Regions from separate parts of the Streptomyces sp. NPDC044063 genome, predicted to be linked through region 1. Evidence: riboswitches for the same ligand, from Rfam matches in the RefSeq annotation. Region 1 holds a riboswitch; the other holds the start of a gene.
The links. A riboswitch is a leader RNA that binds a small molecule or an ion and turns the genes downstream of it on or off. The one in region 1 is predicted to bind glycine.

Region 1 (16,493 bases):
GGTCCGCCTCTTCTCTCGGCCGCCTTACGGGTCCCGTCGCCCCGTACGGTCATCCAACCAGCTTACGAGCCCGGGGCCGCGGGCAAGAGAGCGGCGGCACCGTCACAGGTCACGGTCGTAGAACGGGCGCACCCGGTCACGCATCCAGTCGACCACCGGATCCTGCGCGACGTCGAGGAACACCAGTTGAACGGGCCAGGCCACGGGGGCCCCGGCCAGGGCCCGGCCGAGCGCCTCCAGGGCGGCGGTCCGGCTGCCCGGGTCGGGCAGTTCCAGCTCGACGCCCACGAACAGCGCGGGGGCCCCGCCCTCCACGCTCGCCAGGGCGCGCCGGGCGGTGCGGACGACGTCCCGGTCACGGGCGAACTCGAGGCCGGCCGCGGCGAGGAAGGCCGTCGGCTCCTCCTGCCAGTCGGGCTCGAAGAGCCGCACCCGGCCGCCGGGCGCCGCGCCGTCGAGGGCCGTCCGACCGGCCCGGCACAGCTCGGCGACGGCCGGGGGCGGCAGCGGCACCGTGACCGTGCCCTCGGGATTGACGGCGATGCCGACCTGCGGCGGCAGACCGCGGGCGAACTCCACGGCGGGGGCGACGGCGAAGGACACCTGCTCGCCCATCACGCGCAGGAACTCCGCGTGCGAGCTGAAAACCGGCACATAGGCGGCGCCGTCCAGCTCCAGCGCCGGCAGGTCGAGGGCGGCGCTCTCCGGGCCGCCACCGGCCGGCAGGGGTATCCACACGCTGCTGCGGCCGAGCACCTCGACGATGCGTTCACCGGATCCGGGCACGCCGAGCGAGGCGGCCAGCACCGCTTCGAGTTCGTTGCCGGGCCAGGCGGGGGCCCCGCCCTGGGGTTCGCTGATGCCGGGGATGCTCATGGCGCAGCACCCTAACGGCTGCGCCGGGCGGTCGCGTTCCGGGGCCCGGCCGGGCGGTCCGGGGCGCGGTCAGCCGAAGCCGATCACCCGTACGGCGTCGGCCGCGCGGCGGTCGAGGACGGTGACGGAGGCGGCGGCCGACGGCAGCCGGCCCTCGGCGGCCTCGGCCAGCAGGCGGGACATCGCGCGGCGGTGGCGGGCGAAGGCGAGGGCCGGGACGCCCCGGCCGCGGGCGGTCTGGCCGGCCAGGGCCGTCGCCGGGTCGACGGCGAGGAGCAGGACGTGCACCGCGCCGCCCCGGCGGCGGGCGGCCCGGGCGAGCCAGCGGCGCACCAGGCCGCGCTGGCCGCAGTCGTGGACGACCACGCTCCGGCCGGCGCGCACGGACCGCCGCAGCGTGGCGTAGTGGAGCGCTCTGGCGAGGGGCCGGTAGAGCGCGTAGGGCAGGCCGGCCGGCACCCGGCGCTCCACCCGTTCGCGTGAGTCCTGGGAGTCCACGCGCCGCACGGGCGCGCCCCGGCCGTCCGCCGGGGCCACCGCGCGGCGCATGAGGGTGGACTTGCCGCTGCCGGGCAGCCCGGAGACCACCAGCAGATCGCCGAGCGGATACCGCAGGTCGCCGGCGGTCCGGCCACGCAGGTCGAGCACCCCCGAGGGGCGCACCGGCGCCGCCGGCGCCTCCTGATCGGCCTTCGCCGGCACGTCCGTCCGCGTACGCACTGTGATCGCCTTCCCTCCCCCGTCCGTTCACCGGCCCCCTACCCACGGAACGTAAAGAAAAGGTAATCCAATTCATGGGACCTGGGGCAGTCCGTCGCACGCCCGTACGTGCAATGATGTGCGCGCCAGCAGCACCCCACGCACCAACCGCACGACCCAACTGCATACCGGCCGCTCGAATCCGCGCGGGAGAGTCCCGGCGAGCACGCAGCGTGCTCGCCGGGCGCCGAAGGAGCAAGTTCCTCCCTTGAATCTCTCAGGCCCCGTACCGCGCGGGTGAGGCAGATCTGAAAAGCGGGCCCCGCCGTGCAGCGGTGACGGTCCCACCCAAGGTGCAAGCCGAGAACGCCCCTCTTGGAGCTCTCGGTGAACCTCTCAGGTTCCGATGACAGATGGGGAGGCCGCCTTTCGAGGTATTCCTCCGCGACTGACTGCCCGGGAGCCTGACCATGACGAACGCCCCCCGCCGTACCGCCCTCGACGCGCTGCACCGCGCCCTGGGGGCCACCATGACCGACTTCGCGGGCTGGGACATGCCCCTGCGCTACGGCAGCGAGCGCGACGAGCACGTGGCCGTCCGCACCCGCGCCGGGCTCTTCGACCTCTCCCACATGGGCGAGATCACCCTCACGGGCCCCGAGGCCGGCCGCGCGCTGGACTTCGCCCTCGTCGGCAACCTCTCGGCGCTGGCGGTCGGCCGCGCCCGCTACACCATGATCTGCGACGCCGAGGGCGGCATCCTGGACGACCTGATCGTCTACCGCCTGGCGGACGAGGAGTTCATGGTCGTGGCCAACGCCTCCAACGCCCAGGTGGTCCTGGACGCCCTCACCGAGCGTGCCGCGGGCTTCGACACCGCGGTCCGGGACGACCGCGAGAACTACGCGCTGATCGCCGTCCAGGGCCCGGCCTCCCCCGGCATCCTGAAGTCCGTCACCGACGCCGACCTGGACGGCCTGAAGTACTACGCGGGCCTGCCCGGCACCGTCGCCGGCGTGCCGGCCCTGATCGCCCGCACCGGCTACACCGGCGAGGACGGCTTCGAGCTGTTCGTCGCCCCGGCCGACGCGGAGAAGCTGTGGCAGGCGCTGACCGAGGCCGGCGCGGAGGCCGGCCTGGTGCCCTGCGGCCTGTCCTGCCGCGACACGCTCCGCCTGGAGGCGGGCATGCCGCTCTACGGCCACGAGCTGACCACCGCCACCACCCCGTTCGACGCCGGTCTGGGCCGGGTCGTGAAGTTCGACAAGGACGGCGACTTCGTGGGCCGCGCCGCGCTGGAGACCGCCGCCGAGCGGGCCGCGACCGCGCCGCCGCGCAAGCTGGTCGGCCTGGTGGCCACCGGCCGCCGCGTGCCGCGCGCCGGCTACCCGGTGGTGGCCGGCGGTTCCGTCGTCGGCGAGGTCACCTCCGGCGCCCCCTCCCCCACCCTCGGCAAGCCGATCGCGATCGCCTACGTGGACGCGGCGCACGCGGAGCCGGGGACGGAAGGGGTGTCCGTGGACATCCGGGGCAGCCACGAGTCCTACGAGGTCGTGGCCCTGCCCTTCTACAAGCGGGCCCGCTGAGCCCCTCTCATCTCACCTGTCAAGACCCGTTGCACAAGCACTCACGCGCGTACAGGAGAATCAAGCCATGAGCAACCCCCAGCAGCTGCGTTACTCCAAGGAGCACGAGTGGCTGTCGGCCACCGACGAGAACGGCGTGGCCACGGTCGGCATCACGGAGTTCGCGGCCAACGCGCTCGGTGACGTCGTCTTCGCCCAGCTCCCGGCGGTCGGCGACGCCATCACCGCGGGCGAGACCTGTGGCGAGCTGGAGTCGACGAAGTCGGTCAGCGACCTCTTCGCCCCCGTCACGGGCGAGGTCGTCGAGGCCAACGGGGACGTCGTGGACGACCCCTCGCTGGTGAACACCGCCCCCTTCGAGGGCGGCTGGCTGTTCAAGGTGAAGATCACGGACGAGCCGGCGGACCTGCTGACCGCCGACGAGTACACGGCCTTCGCCGCAGGCTGACCCCGCCCGCCCCTCCTCCGCCAGGAAGTCCAGGAAGAACTCATGTCGCTTCTGAACAGCTCCCTCCATGAGCTCGACCCCGACGTCGCCGCCGCAGTCGACGCCGAACTCCACCGCCAGCAGTCCACCCTCGAGATGATCGCCTCGGAGAACTTCGCTCCGGTCGCGGTCATGGAGGCCCAGGGCTCGGTCCTCACCAACAAGTACGCCGAGGGCTACCCGGGCCGCCGGTACTACGGCGGCTGCGAGCACGTCGACGTCGTCGAGCAGATCGCCATCGACCGCATCAAGGCGCTCTTCGGCGCCGAGGCCGCCAACGTGCAGCCGCACTCCGGCGCGCAGGCCAACGCCGCGGCGATGTTCGCCCTGCTCAACCCCGGCGACACCATCCTGGGTCTGAACCTCGCCCATGGCGGGCACCTGACCCACGGCATGAAGATCAACTTCTCCGGCAAGCTCTACAACGTGGTCGCCTACCACGTCGACGAGCAGACCAACCTGGTGGACATGGACGAGGTCGAGCGCCTCGCCAAGGAGCACCGTCCGAAGCTGATCGTCGCCGGCTGGTCCGCCTACCCGCGCCAGCTGGACTTCGCGGCCTTCCGCCGGATCGCCGACGAGGTCGGCGCGTACCTGATGGTCGACATGGCCCACTTCGCGGGCCTGGTCGCCGCGGGTCTCCACCCCAACCCGGTGCCGCACGCCCACGTCGTGACGACCACCACCCACAAGACGCTGGGCGGCCCCCGCGGCGGTGTGATCCTCTCCACGGCCGAGCTGGCCAAGAAGATCAACTCCGCGGTCTTCCCCGGCCAGCAGGGTGGTCCGCTGGAGCACGTGATCGCCGCCAAGGCCGTCAGCTTCAAGGTCGCCGCGAGCGAGGAGTTCAAGGAGCGCCAGCAGCGTACGCTGGAGGGCGCGAAGATCCTGGCCGAGCGCCTGGTCCAGGACGACGTGGCCGCGGCCGGCGTCTCCGTCCTGTCCGGCGGCACGGACGTGCACCTGGTCCTGGTGGACCTGCGCAACTCCGAGCTCGACGGCCAGCAGGCCGAGGACCGCCTCCACGAGGTGGGCATCACCGTCAACCGCAACGCCATCCCGAACGACCCCCGCCCGCCGATGGTCACCTCGGGTCTGCGGATCGGCACCCCGGCCCTGGCCACCCGGGGCTTCACGGCCGAGGACTTCCGCGAGGTCGCGGACGTCATCGCCGAGGCCCTCAAGCCCGGCTTCGACGCCGAGGCGCTGCGGGACCGCGTCACCGCCCTGGCGGCGAAGCACCCGCTGTACCCCGGTCTGAAGTAGGACCGACGCACGGGATTCACCGGTCGGTGCGGGGCACCGGGCACGCTGCGAGGTGTGTCCGGTGCCCCGCGTCACGACCGGGGCCCGGCGCCCCGTGCGGTGTGAGAACACCCACCGCGGCGAGCGGCCGGCATCACGCACACTGAAGGGTGTGCGCGGCGCCTCCCCTCACGTCCCGCACCACCTGTACCACCTCTTGTACCACCCTGTACCACCGACCCGAAGGAGCTGCCACCGTGGCCATCTCCGTCTTCGATCTCTTCTCGATCGGCATAGGCCCGTCCAGCTCCCACACGGTCGGCCCCATGCGCGCCGCCCGCATGTTCGTGGGACGCCTCAAGAAGGACGGGCTGCTCGCGCAGACCACGTCCGTGCGCGCGGAGCTCTACGGCTCCCTCGGCGCCACCGGCCACGGCCACGGCACCCCCAAGGCCGTGCTGCTGGGCCTGGAGGGCCACTCCCCCCGTACCGTCGACGTCGAGATCGCCGACGACGAGGTCGAGCGCATCCGCACCACCAAGCGGCTGCGCCTCCTCGGCGCCGAGATCGGGTCGGACCACGAGATCGACTTCGACGAGTCGACCCAGCTGATCCTCCACCGCCGCCGCGCCCTGCCGTACCACGCCAACGGCATGACCCTCTTCGCCTACGACGAGACGGGCGCCCCGCTGCTGGAGAAGACCTACTACTCGGTCGGCGGCGGCTTCGTCGTCGACGAGGACGCGGTGGGCGCGGACCGGATCGTCCTGGACGACACGGTCCTGAAGTACCCCTTCCGCACCGGCGACGAGCTGCTGCGCATGTCCCGCGAGTCCGGCCTGTCGATCTCCGCGATGATGATGGAGAACGAGAAGGCCTGGCGCACGGAGGAGGAGATCCGCGCCGGTCTGCTGGAGATCTGGCGCGTCATGCAGGCCTGTGTCACCCGCGGCATGGCCCGCGAGGGTATCCTGCCCGGCGGCCTCAAGGTCCGCCGCCGCGCCGCCAGCACCGCCCGCCAGCTGCGCGCCGAGGGCGACGCCCAGGCCCGCGCGATGGAGTGGATCACGGTCTACGCCATGGCGGTCAACGAGGAGAACGCGGCCGGCGGCCGGGTCGTCACCGCCCCCACCAACGGCGCCGCGGGCATCATCCCGGCCGTGCTGCACTACTACATGAACTTCGTCCCCGGCGCGGACGAGGACGGCATCGTGCGCTTCCTGCTGGCGGCGGGCGCCATCGGCATGCTCTTCAAGGAGAACGCCTCCATCTCCGGCGCCGAGGTCGGCTGCCAGGGCGAGGTCGGCTCCGCCTGCTCGATGGCCTCCGGCGGTCTCGCCGAGGTCCTCGGCGGCACCCCGGAGCAGGTCGAGAACGCGGCCGAGATCGGCATGGAGCACAACCTCGGCCTGACCTGCGACCCGGTCGGCGGCCTGGTGCAGATCCCGTGCATCGAGCGGAACGGCATGGCGGCCGCCAAGGCCGTCACCGCCGCCCGCATGGCCCTGCGCGGCGACGGCCGGCACCACGTCTCCCTCGACAAGGTCATCAAGACCATGAAGGAGACGGGCGCCGACATGAAGGTCAAGTACAAGGAGACGGCGCGCGGCGGCCTGGCCGTCAACGTCATCGAGTGCTGACCTGACCCGCACCCGCTGACACGCCCGAGCCCGTGAGCGCCGGGCGGACCGGAGAAGACATCCGGTCCGCCCGGCGCTCCGCGCTATCCGCGGGTCTGCTCGCGCAGCCAGCCCAGGTAGGCCTCGCTGCCGGCGGTGACGGGGGTGGCGATGATCTCGGGCACGTCGTAGGTGTGCTCGTCGAGGATGTGGGCTTCGAGGGCCGTGTAGCGGTCCGCGGCGGTCTTGTAGACGACCCGCCACTCCTCGGCGGTCTCCACGGCCCCCTCCCAGCGGTAGACGCTGGTGACGGGCCCGTCGATCTGGGCGCAGGCCGCCAGGCGCTTGCCGACGGCGGTGCCGGCGAGGCGGACGGCGTGCTCACGGCTGTCGGTGGTGGTCACCACCGCGAGGTACTGGGGCTCGGACATGCCGGGACCGTACCGCTGTCAGAGGGGGCCCGTAGGCTCGGGGGCATGAACCACGCAGACCTGCGCGAGCTCCGGAGCGCGCTCACCACCGCCTCCGACATCGCGTTCTCCCTCGACGACGCCGCGCCCGCCCGCCATGAGGCGGAGCAGCTCGTGGAGGCCCTGCGCAGGGCCCTGACGGCCGCGGGTGCGCTGGGGGCCGGAATGGGCGCCACGGGCTGCTCGGAGCACCCGAGGGGGCCGGTGGACCCGCTCCACGGGGACGTGCGGGATCCCCTGCCGCAGGGCTGGGGCCGCTGTCTGCTGTGCAACGACCGCCGGCGCCGGGCCGGCGCGCAGCGTCGCAACTGGCGCTGACCCGGGGCCCTGGAAGAGATCCCCCAGGGCTCCGGCGCCGGGATCAGTCGTTCAGGGAGGCCCAGAACTCCTCGAAGGACAGCACGCCGTCGCCGTTGCCGTCCTTCTTGTTGATGATCGCCTGCGCCACGGTCTCGGTGACGTGGAAGTCGCCGAGCTGGGCCATGACGCTCTTGTACTCGGCGGCGGTGATGAACCCGTCGCCGTCGACGTCGAACCGGTTGAAAGCGGTGCGTGCTGCCTCGATGTCAGCCATGAGGGCCTCCCCTTGCGTTCTGGTGGGACCGGCACAGATTAGCCGCCGGTCACGAGGTCCAGATAACGGTCCCAGTCCCAGTACGGACCGGGGTCGGTGTGGGTGGCCCCGGGCACCTCGCTGTGGCCGATGATCGTCTCCCGGGAGACGGGGATGCCGTGGCGGGCGCAGACGGCCGCGGTCAGCCGCGCGGAGGCCCGGTAGAGGGCGTCGGTGAAGTACTCGGGGCGGTCGGTCCAGCCCTCGTGCTCGATGCCGATGCTGCGGGTGTTGTAGTCCCAGTTGCCCGCGTGCCAGGCGATGTCCTTCTCCCTGACGAACTGCCCGACGTAGCCGTCGGCGGAGGCCACCAGGTAGTGGGCCGACACCTTGGACCGGGGGTTCTGGAAGATCCGCCGGGTGTCGGGGAAGGTCTCCTCGGTCACGTGCACGACCACGAGGGCGACCGGATGGGAGCGGGGGCGGTCGGCGACGGTGTAGTTGGCGCCGTGCGCCGGGATCCAGTGGGTGGGCGGGTAACCGGAGGGTTCCATGGGCGCCTTCCCTGCAACACGCGCGGTACATAAACATAAGCAATACCGCTGGTTTATACATTGATTTCAAGGCTGGTGGCGCAGGTCACCTTGGATTGATGCCCTTCGCTTTTGGTTCTTGAACGCACCGCGTGTCATAGTCGAGCCAACGACCCTCATTGACCCGAGCCAGGTCGTTCTTGTCGCCGCGGAACACACCCCATTTCTCCGCGGCCCCCCGAAGAGACCCCCGCTCCGCCGCATGACGGCCGATGGGGGTCTCTTCGTATCCGGGGCCCGGTACGGGCGTCAGCGGTCGGCCACGCGCATCTCGAACCAGGTGGTCTTGCCGCGGGCCAGCAGGTCCACCCCCCAGCGGTCGGAGAGCTTGTCCACCAGGAACAGGCCACGCCCGCTGATGTCCATCTCGCGCACCGGCAGCAGGCACGGCAGCCCCCGCGAGGGGTCGCGCACCTCTATGCGCAGCCAGCCGCGCCGGCGCAGCATCCGCAGCCCGAAGTGCCGGGCGCCGGTGTGCCGGACGGCGTTGCCCACGAGCTCGGAGACCAGCAGCACCGCGTGCTCGGTGAGCCGCTCCGACAGCCCCCAGTGGTGGAGGACGACCGACTGGGTCATCCGCCGGGCGGCGACGGCGGACTCGGGGCGGGAGGGCAGCCGGACCTCGCCGAGCGTGGGGTCGCCGAACGTCTCCAGCGCCTTGAGCGCGATGTCGTCGTCCACCGCCGGAGCCCACCGCACGGGTGCCGTACCGACCCGCTGCGGCGGCTGTTCGGTTCCCTCCAGGCCCGCCATGCCCCCATCATGGCCGCGATCCCGGCCGGTGGGAGTGGAACGAAGGGATTCGGTTCACCGGAGGACGTGGTTCCGGCGGTGCCCGGCGACATATGCCAGTGGCCGCAGTCCCTTTGGAAAAGCCGGACTGACCTGCGGCGACCGACAGCGTGGAAAAGATCGCCGGGCGGGCGGAGGAAGGCCGCGTACGGGACGGGTCGCCCGTCGCGGAATTCCCCCACACGAGGCATGCGCCGGAATCCACGCCTCCGGGCATGTCACCTCAACCGGCGGCGCTTCAGACGAACTTGGCCTTGCCGGGACCATCCTCGACGAAACTACGCATACCGATCTCCCGGTCCTCGGTGGCGAACAGCCCCGCGAACCAGTTGCGCTCGATGGCGAGTCCGGTGTCGATGTCCGTCTCCAGACCCGCGTCGACGGCCTCCTTGGCCGCGCGGAGGGCGATGGCCGGGCCGGCGGCGAGCCGGGCGGCCCAGGCGTGGGCCTCGGCGTAGACGTCCGCCGCCGGGACGACGCGGTCCACCAGGCCGAGGGCGAGTGCCTCCTCGGCCTTGACCTGACGGCCGGTGAAGATGAGGTCCTTGGCCTTGGAGGGGCCGATGAGCCGGGAGAGCCGCTGGGTGCCGCCGGCGCCCGGGATGAGGCCCAGCAGGATCTCGGGCTGGCCCAGCTTGGCGTTCTCGGCGGCGATACGGAAGTCGGCGCACAGCGCCAGCTCGCAGCCGCCGCCCAGGGCGTAGCCGGTGACGGCCGCCACCACGGGCTTGGGGATGCGGGCCACGGCGGTGAAGGAGTCCTGCAGGCCCCGCGACCGGGCGACCATGGACGCGTGGTCCATGTGCTGCATCTCCTTGATGTCCGCGCCGGCCGCGAACACCTTCTCCCCGCCCCAGAGGACCACCGCGCGGACGTCCTCGCGGCGCGTCAGTTCGTCGGCGAGCTCACGGATCCGGTCCTGGGTGGCGATGTCCAGCGCGTTCATCGGGGGGCGGTCCAGCCTGACGGTACCGACACCCTCGGAGACCTCTAGATGCACAGTCATGACACCAGGTTAGTGCCGGTTAACGCACCGCGGCCCGGTGCACTGCGTCACAGACGCGAGGCACCGGGCCGCGAGGGTTCGAACGAGGGGTCAGCTCTCCTGCGGAGTGCTCTTGCCCCACTCGGACCAGGGGAGGTTCCAGCCGTTGAGGCCGTTGTCCGGCTTAATCGTTTTGTCATCGGAGTTCTTCACGATGACGACGTCGCCGATGAGGGAGTTGTTGTAGAACCAGGCGGCCGTGGTGTTCGGGTCGCCGCCACCGCGCTCGTCCTCCAGGCCCACGCAGCCGTGGCTGGCGTTCTCCGAGCCGAAGGTCGAGGAGCCGGACCAGTAGTTGCCGTGGAGGAAGGTGCCGGAGGTGGACAGGCGCATCGCGTGCGGCACGTCCGGGATGTCGTACTCGCCCTTGCCGTCACCCTTGGTGAAGCCCACGGTGGCGCCGTTCATGCGCGTCACCTCGTGCTTCTCACTGATGACCATCTGGCCGTTGTACGTGGGGTTGGCCGGGGCGCCGGCGGATATCGGGACGGTCTTGAGGACCTTCCCGTCCCGCACGACGGTCATCTGGTGGGTCTTCGCGTCCACCGTGCTGACCTGGCTGCGGCCGATCGTGAACTTCAGGGTCTTGTTCTGCGAGCCGTACACGCCCTCACGGCCCTGGACGCCGTCGAGGTTCAGGTTGACCGTCACCTTGGTGCCGGCGGCCCAGTAGTTCTCCGGGCGGAAGTCGACGCGGTCGTTGCCGAACCAGTGCGCCTTGACCGGAACCGACGGCTCGGCGGTCACCTTGATGGCCCGCTCGACGGCCTTCGGGTCGGTGATGCCCCGGCTGAAATTGATCGATACGGGCATGCCCACACCGACGGTGCTGCCGTCCTCCGGCGTGAAGTAGCCGACGAACGTGTTCTGCGGGGTGAGGGTGGTGAACGCCGCGTGCTTCGCGGACGGACGCCCCTTCCCGTCCTTGGCGATCGCGTCCACGGTGTACTTCGTGGAGGCCGCGAGGTGGCTGGACGGCTCCCAGGCCGCGCCACCGCCGGTTATCTTCCCGTCGATCGTGTTGCCCTTGCCGTCGGCCACCTTCACCGACGTCAGCTTGCCCTTGTCCGCCGTCACCTTGAGAGCGCCGCTGGTGGCGACGTCCTTGGCACCGTCCGCGGGTCCGATGTTGACCACGGCTTCCGAGGGACCCTTGGCGACCTTCTCGCCGCCCTTGTCGTCCGAACCGCCGCCGTCACAGGCACTGACCAGCGTCAGCACCGTTCCGAGCAGCAGGGCGGACAGCCCTGCGCGGCGGCCCCGGCTCCTCGATATCGGCTGCACCTTCACAACGGTTCTTCTCCCCTCGCACGGCCCGCGGCCACGCGGCGCCCCCGGCGCGGCATCCCGCGCTTTGTCGATAGATAACCACACGTCACCGACAACGCCGATCGGGTGGATGTCACCGTTCGGTCCCAATGGGAGGCGGTGATGCGAACCGTGCGCCTGTGGTGAGGGCGGTGACCGAAGTGAAGCGGCTGTTTCCGGCCAGGTCAAACCGGGGCTCAGTCCAGCGCCGATCCGGCCCGCCACAGGGCCCACGGCATGTTCCAGCCACCGAGGCCGTTGTCCGGCGCGACCACGCGCTCCCGGGAGCGGACGACCTCCACGACGTCGCCGATCAGCGAGCTGTCGTAGAACCGGCCGGCGGGCGTCGCCGCGCCCCCGCCCTGGACGTCGGGGAGCCCGATGCAGCCGTGGCTGGTGTTCAGCGTGCCGAAGGCGGCGGGGTCGGCCCAGTAGTTGCCGTGGAGGAAGGTCCCGGAGGCGGTGAGCCGCATCGCGTGCGGGACGTCCGAGATGTCGTACTCGCCGCCGAAGCCGACCGTGTCCCCGTTCATCCGGGTCATGGGCGCCTTCTCGGTGATCACCATCCGGCCGTTGTACGTGTCGTTGCCCGCCCCGCCCGCCGTCACAGGCACCGTCGCCACCCGCCGGCCGTCGCGCACCACCGTCATGGTGTGGGCCGCCGCGTCGACGGTGCTGACCTGACTGCGGCCCACATGGAAGCCCACGGTCTTCCACTGGCTGCCGTACACGCCCTGCGCCCCGCGCACATCGCGCAACCGGAGGTCGAGGGTGACGTCGGTGCCCGGCCGCCAGTAGGCGCGGGGCCGGAAGTCCAGGCGCGAGTCCCCGAACCAGTGGCCGGAGACCTCGGTGGCCGGCCGGGCGGTGACGCGGATGGCGCGCTCGACGGCGGCCCGGTCCGCGATGGGCCGGCTGAACACAAAAGAAACGATCATTCCGGTGCCCACGGTCGTCAGGGGCTCGGGGGTGAAGAATCCGATGAAACGATGCTGCGGGACAAAGGTGGTGAACGTGCTGTGCCGGACGGCACGCCGTCCCGCCGCGTCCCGGGCGACGACGTCCACGGTGTAGCGGGCGGCGAGCCCGAGCCCGCCCGGCGCCGGCCGCCAGCTGTGCCGGTCCCCGGAGATCCGGCCCGGGACCGGGTGCCGAGCGCCGTCACGGAACTCCGCGACCGTCACCCGTTCCAGCGTCCCCTCCGGCGTCCGCACCTCGAACCGCCCCGTGGCCGGGACGTTCCCCGCGCGGTCCCGGGGCGTGATGCGGATCAGCTCGCTCGCCGGCCGCGCGTCGTCCATCAGCTGGGTCTTCGGCGCGACGACGGTGCACCCGGCGAGCGTGGTCAGGGTCGCCAGCAGGGCGAGTCCCCGTGCCGCACGCGAGAGGGCACGCGAGAGGGCAACTGTCACACCCGGCCCAACGATCGGCCCGCCCGCGGGAAACGTCGCTGCACTCGCATGCTGCGCCCGATCACACGTGTGAGCGCATGCGCGGATCTGGGAAGAACGGGGAGAAGGACGAAAACGCCGGACACCCGGCCCCGGGACGCCGGGTGTCCGGCGCGCCGGCCCGGAGGCCGCCGGAGGCGAGCAGGTGTCGAGCGCTGCCCAGCAGGAGCCCCGTGACGACCACGAGTTCACCGGCGTGCGGCCGGGCGTCCCTGAACCGCTCGGGGCCCGCTTCACCGTGGGCGCCGACGGCGTCCCGGGGACGAACTTCGCGCTGTGGGCCGGCGGCGCGGAGGCCGTGGAGCTGTGCCTGTTCGACGACGCCGACGGGGGTGGCGAGACGCGTCACGCGCTGGCGGAGCCGATCCACGGGATCTGGCACGGCTTCGTGCCCGGCGTGCTGCCCGGCCGGCGCTACGGCTACCGCGTCCACGGCCGCTGGGACCCCTGGACGGGCGCCCGCTGGAACCCGGCGAAGCTGCTCCTGGACCCGTACGCCCGCGCGGTCGACGGCGAGTTCACCGGCCGCGGCGGCCGCGGCCCGCTCCCCGCCGAGCTCTACGGACATGTGCGCGACTGGCCCCAGCAGCACGTCGCCGACACCGTGCGCGACGAGCGGGACTCGGCGCCGTACGTCCCCAAGGGCGTGGTCGTCGCGGACGACGACGACTGGTCCGACGACCACCGGCCCGCGACGCCCTGGCCCGACACGGTCATCTACGAACTGCACGTGCGCGGCTTCACCATGCGTCACCCCGGCGTTCCCGAACGCCTGCGCGGCACGTACGCCGGACTGGCCCACCCGGCCGCCGTGGAGCACCTGGTCCGCCTGGGCGTGACCGCCGTCGAACTGCTGCCGGTGCATCAGTTCGCCCACGAGGACCACCTCCTGAGGAGGGGTCTGCGGAACCACTGGGGCTACAACTCCATCGGCTACTTCGCCCCGCACTCCGGCTACTCCGCCTCCGGCTCGCTCGGCCAGCAGGTGGGCGAGTTCAAGCGGATGGTGCGCGCCCTCCACGCCGCCGGCATCGAGGTCGTCCTCGACGTCGTCTACAACCACACCGCGGAGAGCGGCGAGCTGGGCCCGACGCTGTCGCTGCGCGGTGTCGACAACCGCCGCTACTACCGGCTGCAGGCCGACCCCCGCCGCTACGCCGACTACACCGGCTGCGGCAACACCCTCCACGTGGTGCAGCCCAACGTCCTGCGCCTGATCACCGACTCGCTCCGCTACTGGGTGACGGAGATGGGAGTGGACGGCTTCCGCTTCGACCTGGCGGCGGCGCTGGCCCGCTCCATGCACGACGTGGACATGCTGTCCCCCTTCCTCGCCGTCATCGCCCAGGACCCCGTGCTGCGCCGGGTCAAGCTGATCGCCGAGCCCTGGGACGTCGGCTCCGGCGGCTATCAGGTGGGCGCCTTCCCACCCCTGTGGACCGAGTGGAACGACCGCTACCGCGACGCCGTGCGCGACTTCTGGCGGGGCGCCCTGCCCGACGTACGGGACCTGGGCTACCGGCTCTCCGGCTCCAGCGACCTCTACGCCTGGGGCGGCCGGCGCCCCTGGGCCTCCGTCAACTTCGTCACCGCGCACGACGGATTCACCCTGCGCGACCTGGTCAGCTATGAGCGCAAGCACAACGAGGCCAACGGCGAGGGCAACCGCGACGGCACCGCCGACAACCGCTCCTGGAACTGCGGCGCCGAGGGCGCGACCGCCGACCCGAGGGTGCTGGCCCTGCGCCGCCGGCAGATCCGCAACCTGCTGACGACGCTCCTGCTGTCCACGGGCGTGCCCATGCTGGTGGCGGGCGACGAGATGGGCCGCACCCAGGGCGGCAACAACAACGCCTACTGCCAGGACAACGAGACCGGCTGGGTCGACTGGTCCCTGACGGCCGACCCGGGCTGGCGTGCGGTGCGCGACCTGTGCGTCCGGCTGCTCGCGCTGCGCCGGGCCCACCCGGTGCTGCGCAGCCGCTCGTTCTTCTCCGGCCGGCCGCGGGGCGCGGACGGGCTGCGCGACCTCGCCTGGTTCACCGCGAGCGGCACGGAGATGACCGAGGCCGACTGGTACGCGCCCGCCGCGACCCTCGGCATGTACCTCTCGGGCCGGGACATCCCGCAGCGCGACGACCGGGGCGCGCCGGTGACCGGTGACAGCTTCCTCGTCGTGCTGCACGCCGGTCCGCGCCCCCTGCGCTTCACCTTGCCGGGACCGCCCTGGGCGGACTCCTACGAGCTCCTGGTGAACACCGCCCTGGAGGACCAGCGCACAGCCCCCGGCCTGCGCCGGGACGCCGGCGGCCGGATCTCCGTCCGGGCCCGCTCGGTGCTGCTGTGGCGGGTGGTGCACGACGCCGGGGAGCCCGGGCCGCCGCCCGTCCCGTGACGGCCGGAAAGGGCGTGAACGACGCCGCCGGACGGTCGTACTCTCCCCTGTTGATGACGGGAAACCGCGAAGGGCCGCCGCCCGGCGGGCGCCGGTCCACCGTGCGCTCGCTGGCGCGCCTGTGGCCGTACGTACGCCCGGTGCGCGGCCGGCTGCTGCTGGCCGCGCTCGCCTCGGTGCTGGCGTCCTGCGCCGGTCTGGTCGTCCCGCTGGTCCTGAAGGGCATCGTCGACGGGCCGGTGGCCGCCCGCGACCCGCGGGGGGTGTGGCTGGGCGGGCTGGCGGTGGCGCTGCTGGGGGCGGTGGAGGCCGGGCTGTTCGGGGTGCGGCGGGTCGTCGTGGCCCGGCCGCTGGCCGGTGTGGAGGCGGCGATGCGGTCCGCGCTCCACCACCGGCTCCAGCGGCTGCCGGTCGCCTTCCACGACCGCTGGCCGTCGGGCCAGCTGCTCTCGCGCGCCACGGCCGATCTGATGCTGATCCGGGTGTTCCTCTCCTTCCCGCTGACCTTCCTGCTGGTCAACGGAGTGACGATCGTGGTGGGGTTCGCCGTCCTGCTGTGGCAGGACCGGCCGCTGGGGCTGGTGCTGCTGGCGCCCGTGGTGCCGCTCATCGTGCTGTGCTCCCTCTTCGAGAAGCGCTACTTCGGCGCCGCGCGCGCCGCCCAGGACCGGGTCGGGGACCTGACGACGGTCCTGGAGGAGAGCGTCCTGGGCATCCGGGTCGTCAAGGGCTTCGGCCGGCACCCCGGCCAGGAGCGCGCCTTCGCCCTCCACTCCGCCCTGCTGCGGGAGGCCGAGCTGGGCAAGGCGCGGCTGCTGGGGACCCTCTGGGGCCTGATCACCGTGCTGCCCGAGCTGGCGATCGGGGCCGCGCTGGTGCTCGGCATGGTGCGGGTGTCCGACGGCGCGCTGTCGGCGGGCACGCTGGTGGCGTTCCTGTCGACGGCCCTGGCGCTGCGCTGGCCGGTGGAGTCCATCGGCTTCCTGCTCGCCATCACCAATGACGCGGCCACCGCCGCCGACCGCTTCTTCGAGGTGCTGGACGCCCCCGGCGCCCCGCCCGACCCGCTGCCGGCCCGTGACCCGGCCCGTGCTCCCCTCCGGGCACGGCCGGCGGACCGGGGACTGCGGCTGACGGGCGTGGAGTTCCGCTACCCCGACGCGCCGCCGTCCGCCCCGCCCGTCCTGCGCGGCGTCGACCTCCACGTCCGGCCCGGCGAGACCATGGCCCTGGTCGGCGCCACGGGCAGCGGCAAGACCACGCTCACCGCCCTCGTCCCCCGGCTCCACGAGGTCACCGCCGGCCGGATCACCCTGGACGGCCGGGAGATCACCGAGCTGCCCCGGGCCCGGCTGCGCGAGCTGGTGTCCGTGG
Region 2 (14,616 bases), on a different contig from region 1:
ACCTGGGGCCAGGTCTTCTCGGACACGGTGAACACCGGTATCTACGTCATGGAGCCGGAGGTCTTCGACTACGTCCGGCCCGATGTGCCCGTCGACTGGTCGGGAGACGTCTTCCCGCAGCTGATGAAGGAGGGCAAGCCCGTCTACGGCTATGTCGCCGAGGGCTACTGGGAGGACGTCGGTACCCACGAGAGCTATGTGAAGGCCCAGGCCGATGTGCTCGAGGGCAAGGTGGACGTCGACATAGACGGCTTCGAGATCTCCCCGGGCGTCTGGGTCGCCGAGGGCGCCGAGGTGCACCCGGACGCCACCCTGCGCGGGCCGCTCTACATCGGGGACTACGCGAAGGTCGAGGCCGGCGCCGAGATCCGCGAGCACACCGTCGTCGGCTCCAACGTGGTCGTCAAGACCGGCGCGTTCCTCCACAAGGCCGTGGTGCACGACAACGTCTACGTCGGCCAGCAGAGCAATCTCCGCGGCTGCGTCGTCGGCAAGAACACCGACATCATGCGGGCCGCCCGCATCGAGGACGGGGCCGTCATCGGGGACGAGTGCCTCATCGGTGAGGAATCGATTATCCAGGGGAACGTCCGGGTCTATCCGTTCAAGACGATCGAGGCCGGCGCCTTCGTCAACACCTCGGTCATCTGGGAGTCCCGGGGGCAGGCGCACCTCTTCGGCGCCCGCGGCGTCTCCGGCATCCTCAATGTGGAGATCACTCCCGAGCTCGCGGTCCGGCTCGCCGGCGCGTACGCCACCACGCTGAAGAAGGGCGCGACGGTCACCACCGCGCGCGACCACTCCCGCGGCGCGCGGGCGCTCAAGCGCGCGGTGATCTCGGCACTCCAGGCCAGCGCGATCGACGTACGGGACCTGGAGAACGTACCGCTGCCGGTGGCCCGGCAGCAGACGGCGCGGGGCAGTGCCGGCGGCATCATGATCCGCACCTCGCCGGGGGTGCCGGACTCCGTGGACATCATGTTCCTCGACGAGCGCGGCGCCGATCTCTCCCAGGCGGGGCAGCGCAAGCTGGACCGGGTCTACGCCCGCCAGGAGTACCGGCGGGCCTTCCCCGGGGAGATCGGCGACCTGTCCTTCCCGTCCAGCGTCTACGACTCCTACACCGGTTCCCTGCTGCGGTCCGTGGACACCAGTGGGGTCGCGGAGTCGGGGCTCAAGGTCGTCGTGGACGCCTCCAACGGCAGCGCGGGGCTTGTTCTGCCCAGCCTCCTCGGCCGGCTCGGGGTGGACGCGCTCACCATCAATCCGGGGCTCGACGAGGCCCGGCCGACGGAGACCGCGGACACCCGCCGGTCGGGGCTGGTGCGGCTGGGCGAGATCGTGGCGTCCGCGCGGGCCGCGTTCGGGGTGCGGTTCGACCCGGTGGGCGAGCGGATCTCGCTCGTCGACGAGCGCGGGCGGATCGTGGAGGACGACCGGGCCCTGCTGGTCCTGCTCGACCTGGTGGCCGCCGAGCGGCGCAGCGGCCGGGTGGCGCTGCCGGTGACGACGACGCGCATCGCCGAGCAGGTCGCGGCGTACCACGGCACGCAGGTGGAGTGGACGACGACGTCGCCCGACGATCTGACACGGGTCGGCCGGCAGGAGTCGACGATCTTCGGCGGGGACGGCCGGGGCGGTTTCATCGTGCCCGAGTTCAGCAGTGTCTTCGACGGTACGGCCGCGTTCGTCCGCCTCATCGGGCTGGTGGCGCGTACGCAGCTCACGCTCAGCCAGATAGACGCGCGGATTCCCCGGGCTCATGTCCTGCGCAGGGACCTGGCGACGCCGTGGGCGGTCAAGGGTCTGGTCATGCGGCATGTGGTGGAGGCCGCCGGGGAGCGTTCGGTGGATACGACGGACGGTGTGCGGGTGGTGGAGGCCGACGGGCGCTGGGTGATGGTGCTGCCCGATCCGGCCGAGGCCGTGACGCACCTGTGGGCGGAAGGGCCTGACGACGCCTCCGCCCAGGCGTTGCTGGACGAGTGGTCGGCGGTCGTGGACGGCGCCGGCCGCTGACGGCCGGAGGGGCGTCGTCCGCCCGGTGTGCCGTCCCGGTGCCGGGAGTGTCCCGGATCTGTCCCGGATCCGGCACGCCGGTGGGGCCATTGGGAGACGACGCCCCCGACGTGCGACGATGTGCGGCATGTCGCAGCAGCCCCCCGTTCGGAGCACCCCCTCGCCGCCGCCGCGTCCCGACGCGTCGATGTCGCTGCTGACCAACGTGATGCAGCACAGCCTCGACGAGGGGTACGCGGAGGCCGCGGCCCGGCGGGCGCAGGGGGAGCAGGGGCTGCCCGGCACATTGAGGGCGAAGCTGGGGCTGGCCGGCGCGCTGCTGCTGTCCGCGGTGGTGGTGACGTTGGGGGCGGCGCAGGCGCGGATATCGGCACCGACGCTGGCCAAGGAGCGCGAGCAACTGATCCAGCGGATCGAGACGGAGACCTCGGCGGCCGACAGGCTCCAGGGGAACGTCGACTCCCTGCGGTCCGCGGTCGGCAGCAAGCAGCGTGACGCGCTGCGGAAACACGGCGGGGACAAGGCCGAGTTGGTCTCCCTGCTGGCCGGTGCCACTCCGGTGCACGGGCCGGGGGTCAAACTGGTCGTCGACGATGCCAAGCAGGCCAAAACGGATGGCGGCGGCCCTCGGGAGAGCAGTGGCTTCTCCGACACCGGCCGGGTGCGCGACCGTGACATGCAACGCATCGTCAACGGTCTGTGGCAGTCGGGCGCCGAGGCGATCGCGATCAACGGGCAGCGGCTGACGTCGCTGTCGGCGATCAGGGCCGCCGGGGACGCCATACTGGTCGACAACAGACCGCTGGCGCGACCGTACACGGTGCTGGCGATCGGGAACGGGCAGCGACTGAGCACCGCTTTCCAGGACAGTGCCGACGGACAGTATCTGCACGTGCTGCAGCAGAACTACGGGGTCCGCGCCAGCATTTCCGCCCAGGACCAGGTCCGGCTGCCGGCCGCGCCGAGTCTGACCGTACGAACCGCAAAGCCAGGGAAGGGCACATCGTGATCGCCGTATTGGGCCTCATCGTGGGAGTCGTGGTCGGACTGGTCGTCCGCCCCGTGGTGCCGACGGCGGTCGAGCCCTACCTGCCCATCGCCGTCGTGGCGGCGCTGGACGCGGTGTTCGGCGGCCTCCGGGCGATGCTGGACGGGATCTTCGACGACAAGGTCTTCGTCGTGTCGTTCCTGTCGAACGTGGTGGTGGCGGCCCTGATCGTCTTCCTGGGCGACAAGCTCGGCGTCGGGGCGCAGCTGTCCACCGGTGTGGTGGTCGTCCTGGGCATCCGCATCTTCTCCAACGCGGCCGCCATCCGGCGCCACATCTTCCGGGCGTGAGACCGATGAGCACTGACGACACCCCGGAGAAGCCGGAGGGGCCCGAGGGCCCGGGAAAGCCCGTGGAGCCGGCCGAGGACAAGCCTGCCGAGCCCGAGCCCACCAAGCCCGAGCCCAGCAAGCCCGAGCAGGCCAAGCCCGAGCCGGAGCCCGTGAAGCCCGAGTCCGCGAAGCCCGAGTCCGCGAAGCCGGAGCCGGAGCCGGAGCCCGAGCCGGAGCCCGCACCGGAACCGGAGCCCCGCCAGGAGCCCGTCGCGGAGGAGCTTCCGCCGGCCGTCCCGTTGACGGGACGTCAACGGCTGGTGAACGGCTTGTGGCCGCCCCGGCTGACGCGGGCCCAGCTGATCGTGGCGCTCCTGCTGTGCGTGCTCGGTCTGGGCCTGGCCATCCAGGTCCGGTCGACCAGCGACAACAGCGCCCTGCGCGGGGCCCGGCAGGAGGACCTCGTACGCATCCTGGACGAGCTGGACAACCGCACCAAGCGGCTGGAGGACGAGAAGCGGCGTCTGGAGGGCCAGAAGACGGAGCTGGAGAGCAGCTCCAACCAGGCCGCCGAGGCCCGTAAGCAGACCGAGCAGAAGGAGGACCAGCTCGGGGTGCTCGCGGGGACGGTGGCGGCCCAGGGGCCGGGCATCGAGCTCACGGTGAGCGACAGCAAGAGCGCCGTGGAAGCCGACAAGCTGCTGGACACCATTCAGGAGCTGCGGGCCGCGGGCGCGGAGGCGATCCAGATCAACGATGTGCGCGTGGTCGCCGACACCTACTTCTCGGGCTCCGCGGGAAAGGTGGAGATCGATGGCAAGAAGGTGTCACAGCCCTATAAGTTCAAGGTCATCGGGAAGCCCCAAGACCTGGAGCCCGCGCTGAACATCCCGGGTGGAGTGGTGCAGACTCTGGAGAAGGAGCAGGCCGGGGTCAGCGTCTCCCGGTCTGAGAAGATCATTGTCGACGCCTTGCGCCCGGCGAAGCGGCCTGACTACGCTCGGTCGTCATCGCAGTGAGACGGGCGCGCAGGCGGGGCCCATGGGGAGGGCGGGAGGTTGCGGGGGGTCGACGCACCGAGTTCGGTGCGCGTGATGGAAACTGTCTGTTGACCTCGGACGTTGTAGAGGTGTCCAGGTCGGACGGTGTGTGCAGCAAGGGTTTGTCCTGCCCCACGGGCGGGTCTGTAGCGGTCAAGGGGAATCGCCCGTGAAGTTGTTTGCGAAGTTGTTCGGCAAGAGCCCACGCCAGGACGGTGGCGGTGCCCGGCACCGGGCCTCGGGCCCGGCCGGCGGTGGCGAGGGGGCCCAGGAGGGCCGTCCGCTGTTCCGTGACCAGATGGACGAGCACGGCGTTCCCGGAGGCGACATTCCGGGCGCTCAGGGCGCGTCCTCTGTTGACCCTGCCCAGGCGGGGCGCATAGGTTTCGGGGCACCAGCGACCTCAAGTGCGGGTGGAGGGTTTGCCTTGCCGGTATGTACGAGGTGTGGCCACCGGAACGGCGAGTCGAGCCGGTTCTGTTCCAACTGCGGTGCGCCGCTGCGGCCGGGTGCCGTGGCCGAGCGCGCGTCGGAGACGACGTCGACCATCTCCATCTCCGGTCTCGAGGCGTACGACTCCGAGACCACCGGCCAGACGGCGATCCCGGCGCTCTCGCCCGAGGCGCAGGCCGCCGTCGACGCGCTGCCGCTGGGCTCGGCCCTGCTGGTGGTCCGGCGCGGTCCGAACTCCGGCAGCCGGTTCCTCCTGGACGCCGACGTGACCACGGCGGGCCGTCACCCGCAGAGCGACATCTTCCTCGACGACGTCACCGTCTCGCGCCGGCACGTGGAGTTCCGCCGGGAGCAGGACGGTTCGTTCACCGTCTCCGACGTCGGCAGCCTCAACGGCACCTACGTCAACCGTGAGCAGATCGACTCGGTCGCCCTGTCCAACGGCGACGAGGTGCAGATCGGCAAGTACCGCCTGGTCTTCTTCGGCGGCCAGCGGGGGATGTGACCCTCTCCCCGGACCGGTGTCCGGGGACACCCCAGGGAAGGGCCATGCTTCGAACACCGTCGGGCGGCACCGGAGGCTCCGGTGCCGCCGGCGCGGAAGGCCGGCTGGTGAGCATCGGAACGGTGCTCAACCTGCTGCGCGAGGAGTTCCCCGAGGTCACCATCTCCAAGATCCGTTTCCTGGAGTCCGAGGGCCTGGTGGAGCCGCGGCGCACCCCGTCCGGCTACCGCAAGTTCAGCACGGAGGACGTGGAGCGGCTCGGGTACGTCCTGCGGATGCAGCGCGACCACTACCTCCCGCTCAAGGTCATCCGCGAGCAGCTGGACGCCCTGGCGCGGGGCGAGCGGGTGCAGCTGCCGGCCCCCGCGCAGCCGCGGGACGCCCTGGACCTCGTGGAGGGCCTGGACGCCCCCACCGGGCCCGGACCGGGGCCCGATGGCGCCGAGCGCCCGGCCACGGCCCGCATCGGCCGTGCGGAGCTGCTGGCCACCGTGGGGGCCACCGAGGAGGAGCTGGCCGAGTGGGAGTCGTACGGGCTGGTCGTCCCTCATCCGGACGGCGGGTTCGACGCCGATTCCACGACGATCGCCCGCCTCGTGGCGGATCTGGGCCGCTTCGGTCTGGAGCCGCGCCACCTGCGGTCCGTCAAGGCGGCGGCCGACCGCGAGGCCGGACTCATCGAACAAGTGGTCGCGCCGCTGCGCAGGCACCGCAATCCGCAGACCAGGGCGCATGCCGAGGCCACGGCCCGGGAGCTGGCCACCCTCTCCGTTCGACTGCACGCCGCCCTGGTGAAGGGGGCCCTGCAGCCCCGCGGACAGTGACGGCGGACGGCCCGACTACCCAAACCTGCCGGGCACGGCCTAGGGTTGCTGTGTGAACGAGCTCGATGTCGTGGGCGTCCGGGTGGAAATGCCCTCCAACCAGCCGATCGTGCTCCTGCGGGAAGTGGGAGGCGACCGCTACCTCCCGATCTGGATCGGTCCGGGGGAGGCGACGGCGATCGCCTTCGCCCAGCAGGGCATGGCCCCCGCCCGCCCGCTGACCCATGACCTGTTCAAGGACGTACTGGACGCGGTCGGACAGCAGCTCGCCGAGGTCCGCATCACTGATCTGCGCGAAGGCGTCTTCTACGCGGAGCTGGTCTTCGCCAGCGGCGTGGAGGTCAGTGCGAGGCCGTCCGACGCCATAGCGCTGGCCCTGCGCACCGGCACGCCGATCTACGGCAGTGACGGGGTGCTGGACGACGCGGGCATCGCCATCCCCGACGAGCAGGAGGACGAGGTGGAGAAGTTCCGCGAGTTCCTCGATCAGATCTCGCCCGAGGACTTCGGCAGCAGCAACCAGTGAAGCGTGCGCCGGGCGATACCGGCGCATTCGAGTAGCTTTTCCCGCTACCCGGACACGTGAAACCACTCTCAGGGTGATTATCACTCGGCGTGCCGAGTGTGGCGATCGTTGACGCACCCCGAGCGACTGCCTACCGTCGAGAAGGCAGGTCAAGGACGGAGGTCGGCGTGAGAAGCACGGGCGACGGTACGGCGGTCGGCGGTCCGTATCCGCTGCATGGGGGAACGGTCGAACCAGTGCCCCACTATTCCGCCACGCCAGCGGTCACCACTCCGCGGGGGCGGGACTCCGAGGGCGAGAGCGCCTCGCGCGGCCCGGACGGCATCGGCTACCGGGGGCCGACCGCGTGCGCCGCGGCCGGTATCACCTACCGGCAGCTGGACTACTGGGCGCGTACGGGGCTCGTCGAGCCCAGCGTGCGGCCCGCCTACGGGTCGGGCAGCCAGCGGCTCTACAGCTTCCGGGACGTCGTCGTCCTGAAGATCGTCAAGCGGCTGCTGGACACCGGGGTCTCCCTCCAGAACATCCGCACCGCCGTGCAGCACCTGCGCGCGCGGGGCATGGAGGACCTGGCGCAGATGACGCTGATGAGCGACGGCGCCACGGTCTACGAGTGCACCTCGCCCGACGAGGTCGTCGACCTCCTCCAGGGCGGTCAGGGAGTCTTCGGGATCGCCGTCGGCGTCGTGTGGCGCGATGTGCAGAGCGCGCTCGCGCAGCTGCACGGCGAGCGTGTGGACACCGGCGAGACGCTCGTGGGCCACAACCCCGCCGACGAGCTCGCACGCCGCCGCAACCGCGCCGGCTGACACCGCCGCGGCACCACCGGGTGCCCGATTGTCAGTGGGGTGCGGGAGCATCGGTCCTGTGAGGGGTGCCCCGACGATCCTGCATCTGGACATGGACGCTTTCTACGCTTCGGCGGAGCAGGCGGCCAAGCCGAGCCTGCGCGGAAAACCCGTGGTCGTCGGGGGCGTCGGCCCCCGGGGCGTGGTGGCCACGGCGTCGTACGAGGCGCGGGTCTTCGGCATCCGCTCGGCCATGGCCACGGCCCAGGCCCGCCGGCTGTGCCCGAACGCCGCCTACCTCACCCCCCGGTTCGGGCTCTACCAGGGGATCAGCCATGTCGTCATGGAGCTGCTCCGGGAGCTCTCGCCGCTGGTCGAGCCGCTCAGCCTGGACGAGGCGTTCGTGGACCTGGAGGCGGGCGGCGTGGAGCCCACCTCCGCGGCCGCGCGGGCGGTGGGGGAGCGGCTGCGCCGGGACATCGCCCGGGCGACGGGCCTCACGGGCTCGGTGGGCCTGGCCGGCTCCAAGATGCTCGCCAAGATCGCCTCCGAGGAGGCCAAGCCCGACGGCCTGCTGCTGATCGAGCCCGGTACGGAGCTGGCGCGGCTCGGCCCCATGTCCGTACGCGCCATCCCCGGCGTCGGCCCCGCCACCGCTGAAACGTTGCGGCGGGCCGGTATCACCACCGTGGCCGAGACCGGGGAGGCCGGCGAGGACGAGCTCGTGCGGCTGCTCGGCAGGGCGCACGGCGCGGGCCTGTACGCGCTCGCCACCGGCCACGACGACCGGCCGGTCGTCGCCGAGCGCGACGCCAAGTCCGTCTCCGTGGAGGACACCTTCGCCGAGGACCTCACCGACCGGACCCGGGTCCAGCTGGAGCTGGCCCGCCTCGCCGACCGGTGCGTGCGACGGCTGCGCGCCGCCGGGCGGTCCGGGCGCACGGTCGTGATCAAGGTGCGGCGCTACGACTTCTCGACGCTCACCCGCTCCGAGACCCTGCGCGGCCCCACCGACGACCCGGCGGTGGTCCGGGAGGCCGCGGCCCGCCTGCTGGAGGGCGTGGACACCACCGCGGGGGTACGGCTGCTGGGCGTCGGCGTCTCCGGCCTCGCCGACTACACGCAGGAGGACCTCTTCGCCCAGGCGGCGACCGCCGGCGAGGAGCCGGGGCCGGCGTCGGACGCGCCGGAGGAGGGCCGGCCCGGGCCCGAGGAGGCGCCCCAGGAGCCCCCGGCGGCCCGGCGGTGGCTGCCGGGGCTGGACGTACGCCACGCCGAGTACGGGCCGGGCTGGGTGCAGGGGAGCGGGCTGGGGAGGGTCACCGTCCGCTTCGAGGTGCCCTGGTCCGCGGCGCCCGGCCGGGTGCGGACCTTCGCGGTCGACGACCCCGCGCTGGAACCGGCCGAGCCCCTGCCGCTGGTCCGGGAGGAGCCGGGGGAGGGACCGGAGGACCCCGGACCGGACGGTCAGCCCGTCCTCGTCGGCCCGTCCGCCCCCGAGGGGGAGCCCGGGGCGCCGGGAGCGGCCGGGGGCTCCGGTGGGGGCAGTTCGAGCCCGTAGTGGCGGTACAGCCGCAACTCCTGCTCGGGGGAGAGGTGGCGGCCCACGCCGAAGCCCGGCGCCCGCTTGATCAGCTCCCGGTCGTACGGCACGTGCAGCGCGTCCTCCGCCACCCGGCTGGGAGCCAGCGGCACGAACGCGTCGCGGCCGAACAGCCCCGTGCGCACCGCCGCCCACTCCGGCCGGCCGGTCGCGTCGTCGAGGTACACCTCGTCGACCGTCCCGATCCTCGTGCCCTCCCGGTCGACGACCCTGCGTCCGATCAGACCGCGGGGATCGATGTCGCTCTGCACGCTTCCTCCCGTGGATGGCAGCCCCCGGCACCGCCCTGGGAACCACGAAAGGGCACAAAACAGGAACCGGCCACTCGGGAGATCCGCCCGGAAACCCTCGCTGGTAGGCTGGCGAGTGGCCGCAGACCCCGCGCGGGAGAGTCCTTCGCCGAAGCCCGAAAGGGCAGGGCGCAGGCGCCGAAGGAGCAAATCCTCCCCGGAATCTCTCAGGCACCCGGTACCGCACGGATGAGGTCACTCTGGAAAGCAGGAGCAGGCCCAGGCCGGATGTCCCATCGCGCCGAAGCCCCTCCTCACCGACGGTGAAAGCCGGATCGTGCGCCGCGGCCCGGTGAAGCTCTCAGGTTGTGATGACAGAGGGGGAGGCCGTCCGGGTACCCGCGCCGTGGTACCCCTCGCAGGTCGCAATGACCAGGAGGCCTCCGCAGATGACAGCCCACCGCATCGCCCTCTCCGAGCTGGAGCGCGGCATTCCGTTCGAGGCCCGCCACATAGGGCCCGACGCCGAGGCCCAGGCCAAGATGCTCGCCCAGGTCGGCTACGGATCGCTCGACGAGCTCACCGCCGCCGCCGTCCCCGATGTGATCAAGAGCGCCGGGGCGCTCGGCCTGCCCGAGGCGCGCACCGAGGCCGAGGTCCTCGCCGAGCTGCGCTCCCTCGCCGACCGCAACCAGGTCCTGGCCCCCATGATCGGCCTGGGCTACCACGGCACGTTCACCCCGCCGGTGATCCTGCGCAACGTCATGGAGAACCCCGCCTGGTACACGGCGTACACGCCCTACCAGCCGGAGATCTCCCAGGGTCGCCTGGAAGCGCTGCTGAACTTCCAGACCGTCGTCGCCGACCTCACCGGCCTGCCCACCTCCGGGGCCTCCCTGCTCGACGAGGGCACCGCGGCCGCCGAGGCCATGTCCCTCTCCCGCCGGGTCGGCAAGGTCAAGGGCGGCGTCTTCCTCATCGACGCCGACGCCCTGCCGCAGACCGTCGCCGTCATCGAGACCCGTGCCGAGCCCACGGGCGTCGAGGTCGTCGTCGCCGACCTCTCGGCGGGCATCCCCGACGAGATCGCCGAGCGCGGCGTCTTCGGTGTGCTGCTCCAGTACCCCGGCGCCTCCGGCGTCGTGCGCGACCTCCGCCCCGTCATCGAGCGCGCCCACGAGCTCGGCGCCGTCGTCACCGTCGCCGCCGACCTGCTCGCCCTCACCCTGCTCACCCCGCCCGGCGAGCTCGGCGCGGACATCGCGGTCGGCACCAGCCAGCGCTTCGGTGTGCCCATGGGCTTCGGCGGTCCGCACGCCGGCTACATGGCGGTGCGCGAGAAGTTCGCCCGCAGCCTGCCCGGCCGCCTCGTCGGCGTCTCCGTCGACGCCGACGGCGACAAGGCCTACCGCCTCGCCCTGCAGACCCGCGAGCAGCACATCCGCCGCGAGAAGGCCACCAGCAACATCTGCACCGCCCAGGTGCTCCTCGCCGTCATGGCCGGCATGTACGCGGTCTACCACGGCCCCGAGGGCCTGGCCGGCATCGCCCGGCGCACCCACCGCTACGCCGCGATCCTCGCCGAGGGCCTGCGGGCCGGTGGCGCCGAGGTCGTGCACGGCGCGTTCTTCGACACCGTCACCGTCCGCGTCCCGGGCCGGGCCGCCGAGGTCGTCGAGGCCGCCCGCGAGCGCGGCGTCAACCTGCGCCTGACCGACGCCGACCACGTCGGCGTCGCCTGCGACGAGACCACCACGCGCGAGCGGCTCGCCGCCGTGTGGGCCGCCTTCGGCGTGGACGCCGACATCGAGGCGCTCGACGCGGCCACCGCCGACACCCTCCCCGCGAACCTGCTGCGCACGGGCGACTACCTCACCCACCCGGTCTTCCACCAGCACCGCTCCGAGACCGCGATGCTGCGCTACCTGCGCCGCCTGGCCGACCGGGACTACGCGCTGGACCGGGGCATGATCCCGCTCGGCTCCTGCACGATGAAGCTCAACGCCACGACCGAGATGGAGCCGGTCACCTGGCCCGAGTTCGGCGCGCTGCACCCCTTCGCGCCCGTCGAGCAGGCCGCCGGCTACCTCACGCTCATCACCGAGCTGGAGGAGCGGCTGGCCGAGGTCACCGGCTACGACAAGGTCTCCCTCCAGCCCAACGCCGGCTCCCAGGGCGAGCTCGCGGGCCTGCTGGCCGTCCGCGCCTACCACCGGGCCAACGGCGACGAGCAGCGCACCGTGTGTCTCATCCCGTCCTCCGCGCACGGCACCAACGCCGCCAGCGCCGTGATGGCCGGCATGAAGGTGGTCGTCGTCAGAACCGCCGACGACGGCGAGGTCGACGTCGAGGACCTGCGGGCGAAGATCGAGCAGTACCGCGACGAGCTGGCCGTGCTGATGATCACCTACCCGTCCACGCACGGCGTCTTCGAGGAGCACGTCGCCGACATCTGCGCGGCCGTGCACGACGCCGGCGGTCAGGTGTATGTCGACGGCGCCAACCTCAACGCCCTGGTGGGCCTGGCCAAGCCGGGCCGGTTCGGCGGCGACGTCTCGCACCTGAACCTCCACAAGACCTTCTGCATCCCGCACGGCGGCGGCGGCCCGGGCGTCGGCCCGGTCGCGGTCCGCTCGCACCTCGCCCCCCACCTGCCCAACCACCCGCTCCAGCCCACCGCGGGCCCGGAGACGGGCGTCGGCCCGATCTCGGCGGCGCCCTGGGGCTCGGCCGGCATCCTGCCGATCTCGTGGGCGTACGTCCGGCTGATGGGCGGCGAGGGCCTCAAGCGCGCCACGCAGGTGGCGGTGCTGGGCGCCAACTACATCGCCAAGCGCCTGGAGCCGCACTACCCCGTGCTCTACACCGGTCCGAACGGGCTGGTCGCGCACGAGTGCATCGTGGACCTGCGGCCGCTGACCAAGGCGACCGGCGTCACCGTGGACGACGTGGCCAAGCGCCTGATCGACTACGGCTTCCACGCCCCGACGATGTCCTTCCCCGTCGCCGGCACCCTGATGATCGAGCCGACGGAGAGCGAGGACCTCACCGAGCTCGACCGCTTCTGCGAGGCGATGATCGCCATCCGCGCCGAGATCGAGAAGGTCGGCTCGGGGGAGTGGGACAAGGACGACAACCCGCTGCGCAACGCCCCGCACACCGCCGGCTCGGTGGCCGGCGCGTGGGAGCACCCGTACACCCGTGAGGAGGCCGTCTTCCCGGCCGGGGTGTCGGCCGCGGACAAGTACTGGCCGCCGGTGCGGCGCGTCGACGGCGCGTTCGGCGACCGCAACCTCGTCTGCTCCTGCCCGCCGCTGGAGGAGTACGAGGGCTGACGGCCCACACGGTGAGGGGCCGGTCCGGCGTGCTGCCGGACCGGCCCCTTTCGTGCGCGTGCGTCGTGCTCCGGTGCGAGCGTGTGCCCCTGCGCTAGGCGGCGGTCACCACGTGGTCCGTGCCCAGCGCCCGGTGCGGGGCGATGATCCGCCCGTCCGGCAGCAGCTCTCCGGTGTCCTCGAAGCAGAGGACGCCGTTGCACAGCAGGCTCCATCCCTGCTCCGGGTAGGTGGCCACGAGATGGGCGGCCTCCCGGTCGGTGGAGTCGGCTGACGGGCACGCGGGCTGGTGCTGACACATGGAAGGGATCTTTCGCTCTGATGTGGTGGCTGTCCTGCGGCTCGATGTGTTGGTCATGCCGCCCCCCGTTGTGAATCGTCGGTCGGTCCCAGTGTTGCCCTACGGGCCCGGTTCCGCAGGGATTTCACCGTGACGCTCCTCACACGATGAGGACGCATCACCCGTGCGGGCGGTTGCCCCCAACTCCGCAGTCCCTTCGGGGGGTTCGGCGTAGTCGGAGTGGGCTAGTCCGTAGGGGTGAGAGGTGAGGAACGGGAAGCGCCCCGCTACTCCCTGTGGCTCAAGGGGTGCGGGGCGCTTGGGGTCCGGGTGCCGTTCCTCCGCCGGCTCAGGCGGTCGCCCGGAGGTGCGGGGCCGGGGCCAGCCGGAGGGTGAGGACCGGCAGCAGGTCGGTGACCCGGTGGGCGCGGTGCGCGGCGATGCCCGGGGGCGCGGGGGCGAGCGGCACCAGCAGGTCGCCCGGCGCGAAGAGCTCCGACGCGGCGTCGGCCGTGATGTCGGCGTGCAGCCAGAGGGTGAGCATGTAGAGCTCCGGCACCGACAGCAGCCGGGGCTGGTACGGCGTCGGCAGGGCCTCGGCCTGTCGCAGGGCCAGCTCGGTGGAGGCGAGGTAGGGACCCTCGAAGAAGTGCGAGAAGGCCCACCCGTCGGGGGTACGGGTCGCCTCCCCCGCGGCGACGGCCCGCCCGTCCTCGGCGATCAGGAAGCGCCAGCCCGTCAGCCGGGTGCGGGCGGTCCCGCCGCGCGCCGTGACGCGCTCCAGCACATGGACGGGCAGCGGGAGTTCGGCGGTGAGCGGGGTCAGCGCGGACCGCAGGGCGGGCGTACGGGCCTCGCGTACCGCGGTGGGGGAACGGAGGGCCGCGAGGACGCTGTGGAGGGCAGGCGCGGGCGCAGGGGGGACATGCAGCGGCATGGTGGGTCGCCTCTCGCTTGGGAGACACACGGTGGAGCTGGGCAGGTGCGACGACGCTGTCGGCGTGCGGAACGGGGTCAGAGGGGGGCCGGACCGACTCCGGGTACGCCTACTCTCTGCCTCATTCCGGAGTTTATACGACACGTGTTCATACAGTGTTTCGCCTAGCGGTCGCGGGCATTTCCGGCAAGGGGAAATCAGGGCCCCGTTCCACGGGTGATTTCGGTGAATTTGCGGCGAATTCTCGCCGGTGACCTCGGCGTCTTCCGCGGATACGGTAGGCCGGATCCCATCGGTGTTTATCACCAGCGCATTGCCCCGCATCCGGGCGAGCCCGTTATGCCGACGGAATGTGCCGGAGTGCGCTCGGGGAGAGCCTACCGGGTACGCGGTCGCCGCGAGGCGTTATGGATCGTCCCGTCTGGGCATCATCGACCGTGACGAGCGGCCGGCGTCACGGGCGACCCGGTTGAGGGAGGGACGCTTGAATGGGTGAGAAGGTCGCGGCCATGGGGTTCGACCTCGCCGACCGCCGACGGTACCGGGACAAGCTCCGGCAGTGTCTGCAAGGGCTGGGGAGGCTGCTGGAGGAGAAGCGGTTCGATCGCCCCCGGAATCTCATGGGACTGGAGATCGAGCTGAATCTCGCGGGCTCCGACGGCATGCCGAGCATGGTGAATGCCCAGGTGCTGGAGCGTATCGCGAGCGGGGATTTCCAGACCGAACTCGGGCGCTTCAACCTGGAAGTGAACATCG

Region 2: another riboswitch for glycine. It lies ahead of gcvP (aminomethyl-transferring glycine dehydrogenase); the one in region 1 lies ahead of gcvT (glycine cleavage system aminomethyltransferase GcvT).

The regions. Positions count from the first base shown of each region.
Region 1 covers NZ_JBWKFM010000034.1:13,937-30,429, reverse strand. The annotation lists gene AC07BS_RS30125 (enhanced serine sensitivity protein SseB) at 103-876, opposite strand; gene AC07BS_RS30120 (AAA family ATPase) at 946-1,596, opposite strand; glycine riboswitch at 1,773-1,877, shown strand; gene gcvT (glycine cleavage system aminomethyltransferase GcvT) at 2,046-3,161, shown strand; gene gcvH (glycine cleavage system protein GcvH) at 3,229-3,609, shown strand; gene glyA (serine hydroxymethyltransferase) at 3,652-4,914, shown strand; gene AC07BS_RS30100 (L-serine ammonia-lyase) at 5,151-6,533, shown strand; gene cutA (divalent-cation tolerance protein CutA) at 6,617-6,943, opposite strand; gene AC07BS_RS30090 (hypothetical protein) at 6,989-7,300, shown strand; gene AC07BS_RS30085 (EF-hand domain-containing protein) at 7,344-7,556, opposite strand; gene AC07BS_RS30080 (N-acetylmuramoyl-L-alanine amidase) at 7,595-8,146, opposite strand; gene AC07BS_RS30075 (ATP-binding protein) at 8,378-8,881, opposite strand; gene AC07BS_RS30070 (enoyl-CoA hydratase/isomerase family protein) at 9,159-9,926, opposite strand; gene AC07BS_RS30065 (L,D-transpeptidase) at 10,017-11,255, opposite strand; gene AC07BS_RS30060 (L,D-transpeptidase) at 11,471-12,685, opposite strand; gene glgX (glycogen debranching protein GlgX) at 12,870-15,119, shown strand; gene AC07BS_RS30050 (ABC transporter ATP-binding protein) at 15,173-16,493, shown strand, end outside.
Region 2 covers NZ_JBWKFM010000053.1:1,436-16,051, forward strand. The annotation lists gene AC07BS_RS34280 (sugar phosphate nucleotidyltransferase) at 1-2,019, shown strand, start outside; gene AC07BS_RS34285 (DUF881 domain-containing protein) at 2,138-3,028, shown strand; gene AC07BS_RS34290 (small basic family protein) at 3,025-3,357, shown strand; gene AC07BS_RS34295 (DUF881 domain-containing protein) at 3,363-4,358, shown strand; gene AC07BS_RS34300 (FHA domain-containing protein) at 4,489-5,337, shown strand; gene ftsR (transcriptional regulator FtsR) at 5,382-6,161, shown strand; gene AC07BS_RS34310 (bifunctional nuclease family protein) at 6,214-6,687, shown strand; gene AC07BS_RS34315 (MerR family transcriptional regulator) at 6,855-7,496, shown strand; gene AC07BS_RS34320 (DNA polymerase IV) at 7,555-9,036, shown strand; gene AC07BS_RS34325 (PRC-barrel domain-containing protein) at 8,943-9,329, opposite strand; glycine riboswitch at 9,453-9,562, shown strand; gene gcvP (aminomethyl-transferring glycine dehydrogenase) at 9,758-12,643, shown strand; gene AC07BS_RS34335 (DUF5999 family protein) at 12,738-12,944, opposite strand; gene AC07BS_RS34340 (hypothetical protein) at 13,273-13,860, opposite strand; partial or broken gene AC07BS_RS34345 (glutamate-cysteine ligase family protein) at 14,349-14,616, shown strand, end outside.